4 regions of the Bacillus sp. GW823-FHT06A10 genome follow, and region 2 is predicted to be linked to each of the others. Evidence: predicted binding sites of a transcription regulator. Region 2 holds the regulator's gene; each other region holds the start of a gene.

Region 1 (3,218 bases), on a different contig from region 2:
TACAACATTTTCTTATACAAACAATCAAGTACAGCAGATTAGAAAACAAACAGGAGAAGCAACGAGACAAGCGCAAGGTGTATCTGAGACTCTTGCAGAGATTTCTTCAGGCGCTGAGCAATCAGCAGCATCAATTCAAGCAATTGTTTCTGCTGTTGATACAACGACGTCTATTGCAAGTGAAGTAGAAGAAAAAGCGAAGCAGTCTGATACGTTGTCTTCAGAAATGGTTCAAGCTTTAGGGCATAGTACTCGTGTCTTTACGTCTTTAATTCAAGGTATTCAAACATTGGCAAAAGAAAATGAAGATTCCATGCAAAATGTACAGAAGTTAGAAGAACGAATGAAACAAGTAGAACATATTGTGTCTGTTGTGAGTGCGATTGCTAGCCAAACGAATTTATTAGCACTAAATGCTTCTATTGAGGCAGCTCGCGCAGAAGAGCATGGAAGAGGTTTTGCGGTTGTTGCGGAAGAAGTACGTAAACTTGCTGATGAAAGTGATCATTCTGCAAGAAACATATCTCAGTTATTACGGAATATGCAAGATGAAGTACAACAAGTTGCAATGAAAATGACAGAACAAGTGAAAATAGCTAAAGAAGAGGCGAAACGTGGAGAAGCTACGGAATTAATTTTAAAAGAAATGTCATCAAGTGTTATGGAAGTAGCCGATGCAACTCAGCAAATTAGTAGTTATATGAATGAACAAGTGAGCCACATTCATCAAACAGGAGCACAAACAAAAGCTGTAGCAGCAATTGCTGAAGAAACGTCAGCTGGTTCGCAAGAAGTGGCGCGTGTAACGCTACAACAGTCTAAAAATATGATAGTAATCGATCAATTATTAAAGGATTTAGAGAAGCAAGCAACTGATTTGAAACAAACAATTGAACGATTTTCAATGTAAAAGGAAGAACAGAATGCTGTTCTTCTCTTTTTTATTTAGTTTGATTTAATATTTACAGTTAAACTATGAACGTTTCCGCAACATTCTTTTCTCTCCCTTTCGGATGAAAATTATAGCGAGCTATAATATTAAAAGGGGTGTCTTTTATGAAAAAAGAAAAAAGACAACGGTTAATTAAACAATTTGTAAAGGAGTATGAAATAGATAAGCAAGAAAGATTAGTAGAATTGTTAGCAAAAAAAGATGTATTAGTAACACAAGCTACGGTTTCTCGCGATATTCGTGAGTTAAACTTAACGAAGGTACCTTCTCAAGAAGGATTAATGATATATAAAGTTTTCTCAGAAGAGCATTTACAAACTGATATAAAGTTAAAGAAAAAATTACGAGAAGTTGTTGTGAAAATTGATTGTGTAGATCAATTAATGGTTATTAAAACATTACCTGGTAATGCACATGTTATTGGTGTTTTATTTGATGAGTTAGATTGGAAAGAAAAAATAGGATGTATATGTGGAAATGATACATGCCTTATAATTTCACAGTCGAAATCAGATAGGGAGATTATAGAAGAAAGATTAAATTTAATTATTTAGATGCAAAAATCCTGTTTTTAATAAAATTAAAAACAGGATTTTTGTTTAAATACGGAAGTTAAATATTCAACATATATGCGTAATATATGTGTTTTTTATTGAAAAAGCGAGAGAGTTTGTTATAAAAATACAAATTCGTATGATTTTAAAAAAATAACTTGTTTAATATTTCACAATGATAATGTGGATGCTTTCACAAAGATAAAAGTGCAGAGCATTTATTATGTACTTGTAAGACATCAAACATATTTAAAAGGAGGTACAACAAATGAAACATCCGATACATGTTACTTCAGAAATTGGGGAATTACAAACGGTTTTATTAAAACGACCGGGTAAAGAAGTGGAAAACTTGACGCCAGATTATTTGCAGCAATTATTATTTGACGATATTCCATACTTACCAATTATTCAAAAAGAGCATGATTATTTTGCACAAACGTTACGCAATCGGGGTGTTGAAGTTCTTTATTTAGAAAAACTAGCCGCTGAGGTGTTAGTAGATAAAAAACTTCGAGAAGAATTTGTTGATCGTATTTTAAAAGAAGGACAGGCTGACGTAAATGTTGCACATCAAACTTTAAAAGAATATTTACTTTCCTTTTCAAATGAAGAATTAATTCAAAAAATTATGGGCGGTGTACGGAAAAACGAAATTGAAACAAGTAAGAAGACACATTTATATGAATTAATGGAAGATCATTATCCGTTTTACTTAGATCCAATGCCTAATTTATATTTTACTCGTGATCCAGCAGCTAGCGTGGGCGATGGCTTAACGATAAATAAGATGAGAGAACCAGCGCGTAGACGTGAATCATTATTCATGGAGTACATCATTAAATATCACCCAAGATTTGCAAAACATAATGTACCAATCTGGTTAGATCGTGATTATAAATTTCCAATTGAAGGTGGCGACGAGCTAATTTTAAATGAAGAAACAATTGCGATTGGAGTGTCTGCTCGTACTTCAGCTAAAGCAATTGAACGTTTAGCTAAAAATCTCTTTAGCCGACAAAATAAAATTAAGAAAGTGTTAGCAATAGAAATTCCAAAATGCCGAGCATTTATGCATTTAGATACAGTATTTACAATGGTTGATTATGACAAGTTTACAATTCATCCAGCCATTCAAGGGCCAAAAGGGAATATGAATATTTATATTTTAGAAAAAGGATCAGATGAGGAAACTCTTAAAATTACACATCGTACTTCTTTAATGGAAGCATTAAAAGAGGTATTAGGCTTAAGTGAATTAGTTCTTATTCCATGTGGAGGAGGAGATGTAATTGCTTCTGCTCGTGAACAATGGAATGATGGCTCGAACACATTAGCAATCGCACCAGGTGTAGTTGTTACATATGATCGCAACTATGTATCCAATACGTTATTACGGGAGCACGGTATAGAAGTAATTGAAGTGCTAAGTTCGGAATTATCTCGTGGTCGTGGGGGTCCACGTTGCATGAGTATGCCAATTGTTCGTAAAGATATTTAGTATAAATAACGGAGAAAGTAGGGATGAAGTATGTTAATGACTAGACCAAATTTAAAAGGAAGAAGCTTTCTAGCAGAAAAAGATTTTACACAAGAAGAATTGTTATATTTTCTAGATTTGGCAGCAGAATTAAAAGAGAAAAAGAAAAATGGTATCCCGCATCATTATTTAGAAGATAAGAATGTAGCGCTCTTATTTGAAAAAACCTCCA
Region 2 (3,218 bases):
TTCTTTTGCAGTATCTGGTAATACGATACCACTTGCTGTTTTTTCTTCTGCTTGAACAAGCTCAATTACAACGCGATCACCTAATGGCTTTAGCATGAACAATAACCTCCTCATTTTGTTATGTAAATTTCTTTTATTAGCACTCAAGTCATCCGAGTGCTAACACACTTATAATAATAAATAATCTCAATTTCTTTTGCAAGTAAAAAAATCATAATTTTTTCGCAAATCACTATATAAACTTTCTATATAGAATACTGCCTTTACTATATGAATCGTTGTTTCCACTGCTCGTATGTTACAATATGAAAGGACACCCTAAGTTGTTTTCGCTACACACACAACTTTCTCCTGTCTTCTATTATAATTTCAAATAAGGATTTACGAAAAAAACATAATTCAAGTGAGGTTTATATCGTAGGTAGCATATTTACATGTTATCCTAACTTATCTCATACACTATAGTTAGAAAGGATGGTTAAACCATTTGAAGAAACAATACTGGTGGATTATCGTTACATACATTTTAATGCAGTTATCTGGCGTTGTTGGATTGCCACTTCTCCTAAAAACAGGACTCTATGATAATAGAGGATTTACCATTGAGGAAAAAGGACAAATCATAACGGGACACTGGGCAATTATTAGCTTCTTTGTTGCATTATGTATCGTACTTTGGTTACTTAGAACGGATATTCGTGACAGGCATTTAGATCCAAAGCGCTCTTCTGCTCCAGCTACTATTGGATGGATTTTCATCGGGTTCTTCTTGGCTTTCTTTTCACAAATAGTTGCTGGTATGATCGAGATGCAGCTGCTAGGAATTAAACAAGGTTCAGAAAATACAATGAAACTGATGGAGATTGCAAGAACCACACCTTGGTTCCTTATTGTTGTATCTATAATTGGACCTATCTTAGAAGAAATCGTATTTAGAAAAATTTTATTTGGTGCACTTTATAAGAAGTTTAACTTCTTTATCGCAGCTATCATTAGTTCGCTTGTATTCGCAGCAATTCATTTTGATTTTACTCATTTATTGGTATACACTGCTATGGGGCTCGTATTCGCCTTCTTATATGTGAAGACGAAGCGTATTATCGTTCCGATTGCAGCTCATGTTGCGATGAATACATTAGTCGCTATTGGGCAAATTTTTATGAGCAATGAGCAAATTCAAGAAATGATTAAAGAAGCTGAAAAAATGCAAGGCTTTATCGGAGGATTTTTTGTATGAGAAACTCACCATTGTTCATGGCTGCACTATACTTCCTTCTTGGATGTATCTTTACACGCTTCGCCATTACGAACGTGACAGATACAATCTGGAATGTGTGGACAATACTATTTGCAGTTATGGCAACAATTGATTTTAATTTGGCACTTCGCCTTATATTAGTTAAATTCACAAAGAAGAAACAATAATAAAACGCAGAGGTCGCTTCCTCTGCGTTTTATTGTGGATAGTTTTTCAAAAAGTAAACTAATGTTTGTAACTCTACAGCTAAATCAATATGATGAATTCTAATATTCTCTGATACGTTTAATCGTGCTGGTGTGAAATTCAAAATACCATGCACGCTCGTTTCAGCTAATCTATCTGCTACAGCTTGTGCTACTGTAGCCGGTACTGTTAATATTGCCACTTGTATATCATTTGATAATCTCTCTTCTAATTCATCTAAATGGTATACAGGAATGCCCCCGATTTCTGTTCCAACTTTCTCTTCACTAACATCAAATGCCATTTCAATTTTTGTATTATTGTTTTTCGTGAAATTATAATGTAAGAAAGCGGTCCCTAAATTACCTACTCCAATAAGTGCTACACGCGTTATATCATCTTGATCAAGTGTTTCGCGGAAAAATGATAATAAATAATTTACGTTATATCCATATCCCTTTTTCCCTAACGCTCCAAAATACGAAAAATCTCTTCGTATTGTTGCGGAATCTACTTTTACCGCTTCACTCAATTCGGCCGATGAAACACGCTGCTTACCAGAAAGAGATAAGTTTTGGATAAATCGATAGTATAGAGGCAATCTTTTAGCAGTGGCTTGTGGAATCTTTTGCTGATCCATATGACCTCTCCTCTCTTCCTATCTTTATTCATATACTTTAATCAAATACAGAAGTTTAGCACTCATTAAATTCCTTGTATAATAAAGAGAAGAAGTATTCTCTCTTATTTTAAACTATACACTATTTTTAGTATGATTGAGAAATATAAACATGGCAAAGTTAAGAAATTATTTGAGGTGAAAACATTGATTTTATTACAAGTAAATGGACTTTCGAAATTATACGGTGCAGAAACAATTCTTGCAAACATAAAATTGGAAGTACAAACAAAAGATCGTATCGCATTAGTTGGAAGGAATGGAGCTGGAAAATCTACATTATTAAAAATTATCGCTGGTGAGTTATCACATGATGGTGGCGAAATTATAAAACCGAAAGATGTCTCAATCGGGTATTTAGCTCAAAATACCGGCCTAGAAACGTCTTTAACAATTTGGGATGAAATGCTAACCGTCTTTACCCACTTACAGCAAATGGAGACAAAACTTCGAAGGCTTGAGCAAGAAATGGGCAAAGAAGAAAACTTTTCAAACGAAGCTACATACGAAAGATTGTTAGCTGATTATGACCAATTGCAACTCAATTATAAAGATCAAGGTGGATATCAATATGAAGCGGATATTCGCTCCATTTTAAGCGGCCTTGGCTTCCCAGTTGAAACGCACCAGACGACGATTTCTACTTTAAGCGGTGGGCAAAAAACAAGATTAGCTCTCGGAAAATTATTATTAACAAAACCAGACTTACTTATTTTGGACGAGCCTACAAACCATTTAGACATCGAAACATTAACATGGCTTGAGCAATATTTACAAGGTTATCCTGGCGCAATATTAATCGTTTCACATGACCGTTATTTCTTAGACAAACTTGTTACACAAGTATATGAAATTTCGAATAAAGAAAGCAGACGATTTGTTGGTAACTACAGTAAATATTTAGACTTAAAATCAGCATTATATGAGCAAGAAATGAAACGTTACGAAAAACAACAAGATGAAATCGCAAAACTTGAGGACTTCGTTCAAAAGAATATAGCTCGCGCCTCTACAACGAAACGTGCTCAAAGTCGCCGTAAACAACTAGACAGAATGGAATTATTAACGAGACCATTAGGGGATTCTAAGTCAGCA
Region 3 (3,218 bases), on a different contig from region 2:
GTCGTCATTACGTAGAACTTAGTTCTTCCGGCTTTGTTGGCATTTTTATTACATATGTCTAGCAAGACCTTTGCCTATTAACGGCAGAGGTCTTTTTTGTATTCATTTCCAAATTCTTCCAAAGTTAATAGGCAGGAGTATGGGGAAACTAAATAGTGGGGAAATTCTTCACTTATTTAGAACTTATAGAGATGAGAGGAGAATGTACATGGATGTATCATTATTATTGGAGTATGGTTGGGTATTACTCATCCTAATTGCACTTGAAGGGATTTTAGCGGCTGATAACGCTCTTGTTCTTGCAATTATGGTAAAACATTTACCAGAAGAAAAACGAAAGAAAGCACTATTTTACGGATTAGCGGGGGCATTTGTTTTCCGATTTGGATCGTTATTTATGATTTCGTTCTTAGTCGATGTATGGCAAGTGCAAGCAATCGGTGCCATCTACCTTATGTTTATCGCTGGTAATCACTTATTTAAAACATATGTTAAAAAGAATACAGATGAAGAAACAGAAGAAAAAGAAGCAAAGAAAAAACAAGAGAACTTCTGGTGGACTGTATTTAAAGTTGAAGTTGCTGATATCGCCTTCGCAGTTGATTCAATTTTAGCTGCGGTTGCACTAGCAATGACTTTACCAAAAACAGGATTAGGTACAATTGGTAGTCTAGATACTGGGCAATTCGTTGTTATCTTTGTAGGTGGACTTATCGGATTAATCATTATGCGATTTGCAGCAACTGCATTCGTACAAATCTTAAAACGTAAACCAGGACTTGAAACTGCAGCATTCTTAATTGTAGGTTGGGTTGGTGTGAAGCTAGCAGTTTATACATTAGCACACCCTGCATTAAATGTAATTCCACATTCATTCCCAGAATCCACTCCGTGGAAGCTTACATTCTGGATTGTATTAGTCGGAATCGCAGTTGGTGGTTGGTTCTTCTCAAAAGAAGTAGAAGTAAAAGTAGAAAAGAATTTAGACGAAAAAGCGCTGTAATTACAGCGCTTTTTCTTTTTCCTTTCTTCCTCTCAATGTCCAGAAAAAATTCCATTATACTACCCTTTGTAAACGTTTTCTTAACGTATGTATGTCCTTTTTGTGAAACATTGCACAAACTTATTGAAAGTGAGAACAATTCCATGTACTTTATTCATATAAGGAGTATTTATAGAAGATTTACTAAAGGAGCGTATTACTCATGCTAGAACAAGGACTAGATTATGTTGTCAAACTGGCTAAAAGCAAAAAGAAAATGCTAGATACAAACCCAATGCAATATTTCATTCGTGCTGCACTTGCGGGTATTTATATCGGTTTTATTATTGTACTATGTTTTAAATTAGGTAACTTTTTTCACATTGCAGATTCACCAGCAACTTATTTAGCTGCTTCTATGTTTTTCGGGATTGCTCTCGTACTTATTATATATGGCGGTGCTGAATTGTTTACTGGAAACACAATGTACTTTACTGTAGCAACTTTAAGAAAAGAAACAACGATTTCTGATACACTTCGTAACTGGGTTGCTTGTTATGCAGGTAACTTAGCCGGCGCGTTATTCTTTGCCTTACTATTTTACGCAACTGGAATTTTTGAAGCAATTGATCACGGTCACCTAATGAATAAAGTCGTTGAAGGAAAGATGAACACACCTACAATGCAGTTATTCTTTAAAGCCATTTTATGTAACTGGCTCGTATGTCTTGCTTGCTTCTTACCATCTCAGGTTAAAGGCGACACGGCAAAAATAATGGTCATGATGCTACTTGTTTTCACATTCTTCTTATCTGGTTACGAACATAGTATTGCAAACTTGTCACTCTTTGCTTTATCTTTAGTTTCACCACATCCTGAGACAATTTCTTTTTCAGGTGCTATTCATAACTTAATTCCTGTTACAATCGGTAACATTATTGGCGGATCAGTATTTGTCGGTATGGTATACCACTACTTAACAAAAAAAACACCTGAAGTTCAACAGGAAGAAACTGAAATCGCAGCAGCTCAACAAGAAGAGATTATTCCTTTACAAGCACATATGAAACATTAAAAACTCCAAAGTTTTACTTTGGAGTTTTTAGCTTCCCACGTATTTAACAACAAGGTGAGGATTAATTTCTCCTTCTTCCTTTCCCTTATCCATTCTCTGTTTCATCTTGTGCATACCGATGACATCATTCGTATGAAGGTGAATTTCATTTACATATAACCCCTCTGTACAAAAAGCTTCTACAAAATCCAGTCCATTTTTTGCTCCCCACCCCATATTAAAATCAAGGGAAAGAATATTCACATCATAATCCCGAACCATTTGCAAAGCACATTCTACTGTAGTTGCGGGCACATACCCGAACGGGCAACTTCTTTGATCATCCATATATACGTTCATTTTCTATTCCCTCTCTAATTTGAATATGCGGCCAATACATAACATATTGCCCCAAGACTAATAAAAGGACCAAATGGAATTGGTTTTCGTACTTCTATACGTTTTAATACGATACCCACCCCAAAGAAACAAAGACTGAAACAAGATGCTAAAAATAAAATGATAAAAACGCCTTTCACTCCTACTATAAACCCAAGTAACGAAAGTAGTTTTATATCACCTCCGCCAAGCCCTTCTGGATATATCTTTTGCATGCAATATAACAAAATGAATATAACACCACTACCAACTATACTATCTGTCCAAGTAACTAATTGTACAAAAACACTTTCAAGAATGAGTAAAACGGCAAACGAAATTAAAATACAATCAGGAATTAACATATATAAGTAATCTGTAACTGAAATAATAAGAAGTAGCGAAAAAAGGGATAAAATGATAATAAGCTCTCGTTCTATTCCAATCATATACACGGTAAGAAGAAATATACTTCCTGTTATACATTCAAATGCTACATACATAATTGGAATTTTCCTCTTACAATTCGTACAACAGCCTCTTTGTATATAAAATGAAATGATGGGGATTAGTTCTTTTGGCCTTAGCACATATTTGCAATAATAACAATGTGAACGCGGGGTAATAATAGACGCACCTAATGGAACCCTCATCGCAACTAGCATAAAAAAAGAACCAAACACCATCCCTGCTAACAGTGCATATAAATAAGTGAACATCCCTTCCTCTCCTTTCCCAAAAAACATAGCAAAAAAAGGAGAGAACTTCTACTTCATATTATCCTTTATTCTACTAAAAAGCAGG
Region 4 (3,218 bases), on a different contig from region 2:
CTAATCGGTTAGGTTGTAAAGTAATCAGGTATACAGAACTATTAGGAAACGATGTTGGGCGTGCAGTTGGCGCAAAACATGCGATAGGTGATGTATTACTATTTATAGATGGGGACTTTGCTATTCCAACTTCCAAATTACAATTGTTTCTTAATCCAATTTTACATGATCAGACTGACATCGTTTTAAATAATTTGGACGCATTGTTTTTAAAGAAACAAAAACCCCATTCCGTTACAGTGTGGCGTCAAATATTAAATGCAATGTTAGAGCGTGAAGAATTAAAGATAGATTCTTTATTATCTGTACCTCATGCGTTGACGAAAGAAGTCGTCCAAAGTATTGGATATGAATGTTTAGTTAATCCTATTGTAGCTCATTTACGTATAGCACAAAGTAAATGGAGAATTAACCGTCATTGTGCTATTGATGTTATTACGCCGAATAAATTTCGACCGATTGAACATGCTGCATATGGAACGAACCTTTCTCAATCTGAAAGACGAATGATAGGTGATCATATAGAAGCAGTTGCAGAACGAATAGTAAGCAGTGATATACGCGGGGGATATTATGATGGAAATAGGAAAAGGGATAGCGTCTATCATACTTTAAATTTCGAAGATTTTTATCAAGGATGGGGCGTTACATCCAATTTGTATAGAGAAAAGCAACTATCGGTTGTTATTCCTGTACAAAATGAAGAGAAAACAATTGGAAAGGTTATAGAAGAGCTTCGTAAAATTGAACCTTTTGAAATCATCGTTGTCGTAAATGGTTCGTCAGATAAAACAGCAACGATTGCAAAAGACAAAGGCGCAACAACCATTGTATATAAAGAAGCCCTTGGAAACGATGTAGGGCGTTCACTTGGAACTTATTTTGCAAAAGGAGAAATTGTGTTATTTATAGATGGTGATTTTGTTATTCCAGCTAGTGAACTATATCCTTTTGCAAAAGCTATTGCAGATGGAAAGGACGTCGCATTAAATGATTTAAATCATTATTTAGATTTAAGAGTACCACTTCATCTTGTAACTGCATTTAAGTATGCACTAAATTTAGCTTGTGATAGAAAGGATTTAGGGGTAGGCTCACTTATTGCGGTACCTAATGCATTTAGCCACAAGTGTTTGAAAGCAATTGGATACAAATCTTTATTGTCACCTTGTGTAGCACAGGTGAAGGCTCTTCTTTCTGGATTTGAAATTGCATGTGTATGTCGTGTTGAGGTTGATAAGATGAACCGTATTCGTCCCAGTGAACATTTTGCAAAAATAGGTCATCCTCCAGCTGTACTTCGAATTATAGGTGATCATATAGAAGGACTAGAGCAAATAATTGCATCAACAGACAATCGTGGCGGATTCTATGATGGCAATAGAAAAAGAGATGTTTTATAGAAGTAACAAAAAAAGTGTACAACATGTGTACACTTTTTTGTTCTGTTATAAAAACTATAACAGATTAGGAGATAAGAGTATTACAGCTCTACAATGGGTATTGTTCTTATATTACAAAATAGGACTCGTATATAAGGATACCAAAAAAATACAATTAAGGAAAGGGTTAATTTTAAAGACTTTTAAATGAAGTTAACACTATATATATAGTAGTTTGCTCAACATTTCACAAACATGTCACAACTATTTCGTTCACTTTCGTAAAAAAGTAGTATTCTAAGTGTGTAAGCTGTTATATAAAAAATCTTAGTCCTGTACTAATCAAAAATGGAGGAGATTAGGATGACTCAAGTATTAGAAAATGTTAAAAACGCATGGGAAAACTTTAAAGGTGAAAAATGGAAAGCAGAGATTGATGTTCGCGATTTCATTTTAAATAATGTAAACGTTTTCGAAGGAGACGAATCTTTCTTAGCAGAAGCAACTGAAGCAACGAAACAACTTTGGGATCAAGTAATGGATTTAACAACAAAAGAACGTGAAAACGGTGGCGTTCTTGATATGGATACAAAAATTGTTTCTTCTATTACATCACATGACCCAGGATACTTAAATAAAGATATTGAAAAAGTAGTCGGTTTCCAAACTGATAAACCATTTAAACGTTCTTTACAACCATATGGTGGTATTCGTATGGCAGAACAAGCTTGTGAATCTTATGGATACGAAATGGACAAAGAACTTAGTCGTATTTTTAGAGATTGGAGAAAGACTCATAACCAAGGTGTATTTGATGCTTATACACCAGAAATGAGAAATGCACGTAAATCAGGTGTTATTACTGGTCTTCCAGATGCATACGGTCGTGGACGCATTATCGGTGACTATCGACGCGTAGCATTATATGGTATTGATCATTTAATTGAAGCGAAAAAAGCTGATTTGAATTTAACTGGTGGTGTAATGAGCGAAGATACAATGCGTTTACGCGAAGAGTTATCTGAGCAAATGCGTGCACTTCAAGAACTAAAACAAATGGCTGCTTCTCATGGTTTCGATATTTCTAAACCAGCAACAAATGCACAAGAAGCATTCCAGTGGTTATACTTCGCATATCTTGCAGCGATTAAAGAGCAAAACGGAGCTGCAATGAGTCTTGGACGTACTTCTACATTCTTAGATATTTACATTGAAAGAGATTTAGCAAATGGTACTTTAACAGAAGAAGAAGTACAAGAAATTGTAGATCACTTCATTATGAAATTACGTCTTGTGAAATTCGCAAGAACACCTGATTATAATGAATTATTCTCTGGTGACCCAACTTGGGTAACTGAATCTATCGGTGGTATGGCATTAGATGGTCGTCCATTAGTAACAAAGAACTCATTCCGTTTCTTGCATACATTAGATAATTTAGGACCAGCTCCAGAACCGAATTTAACAGTTCTTTGGTCTAAACAATTACCAGAGAACTTTAAAAACTACTGTGCGAAAATGTCCATCAAAACATCAGCAATTCAATATGAAAATGATGACATTATGCGTGCTGATTACGGCGATGATTACGGAATTGCTTGTTGTGTATCTGCAATGAGAATCGGTAAGCAAATGCAGTTCTTCGGAGCTCGTGCAAACTTAGCGAAAGCATTATTATATGCAATTAACGGTGGTAAAGATGAAAAATCAAAAGCACAAGTTGGTCCTGAGTACGCACCAATTACTTCTGAAGTACTAAATTACGAAGAAGTTATGCATAAGTTTGATATGACAATGGAATGGTTAGCGGGTCTATATTTAAACACATTAAATGTT

What was found. The regulator Rex, encoded in region 2, represses fermentation and respiration genes when NADH is low (regulators of the CRP and FNR family bind a similar motif). The targets are predictions, from matches to a motif close to TTGTGAAATATTTCACAA.
Region 1: arcA (arginine deiminase) is a predicted target of Rex. The motif match lies at 1,665-1,682, and genes of this name have one in related genera.
Region 3: AC1Q8M_RS02870 (formate/nitrite transporter family protein) is a predicted target of Rex. The motif match lies at 1,104-1,121, and genes of this name have one in related genera.
Region 4: pflB (formate C-acetyltransferase) is a predicted target of Rex. The motif match lies at 1,618-1,635, and genes of this name have one in related genera.

Annotation. Positions count from the first base shown of each region.
Region 1 is NZ_JBXAHT010000004.1:95,147-98,364, forward strand. It holds gene AC1Q8M_RS24255 (methyl-accepting chemotaxis protein) at 1-910, shown strand, start outside; gene argR (arginine repressor) at 1,057-1,506, shown strand; gene arcA (arginine deiminase) at 1,775-3,007, shown strand; gene argF (ornithine carbamoyltransferase) at 3,038-3,218, shown strand, end outside.
Region 2 is NZ_JBXAHT010000010.1:8,116-11,333, forward strand. It holds gene groES (co-chaperone GroES) at 1-96, opposite strand, end outside; gene AC1Q8M_RS27545 (CPBP family intramembrane glutamic endopeptidase) at 488-1,237, shown strand; gene AC1Q8M_RS27550 (YdiK family protein) at 1,234-1,425, shown strand; gene AC1Q8M_RS27555 (redox-sensing transcriptional repressor Rex) at 1,455-2,084, opposite strand; gene AC1Q8M_RS27560 (ABC-F family ATP-binding cassette domain-containing protein) at 2,271-3,218, shown strand, end outside.
Region 3 is NZ_JBXAHT010000001.1:553,555-556,772, reverse strand. It holds yybP-ykoY riboswitch at 1-118, shown strand, start outside; gene AC1Q8M_RS02875 (TerC family protein) at 209-1,003, shown strand; gene AC1Q8M_RS02870 (formate/nitrite transporter family protein) at 1,206-2,057, shown strand; gene AC1Q8M_RS02865 (cyclic-phosphate processing receiver domain-containing protein) at 2,085-2,396, opposite strand; gene AC1Q8M_RS02860 (prepilin peptidase) at 2,411-3,133, opposite strand.
Region 4 is NZ_JBXAHT010000004.1:219,349-222,566, forward strand. It holds gene AC1Q8M_RS24810 (glycosyltransferase family 2 protein) at 1-1,403, shown strand, start outside; gene AC1Q8M_RS24815 (hypothetical protein) at 1,372-1,593, shown strand; gene pflB (formate C-acetyltransferase) at 1,746-3,218, shown strand, end outside.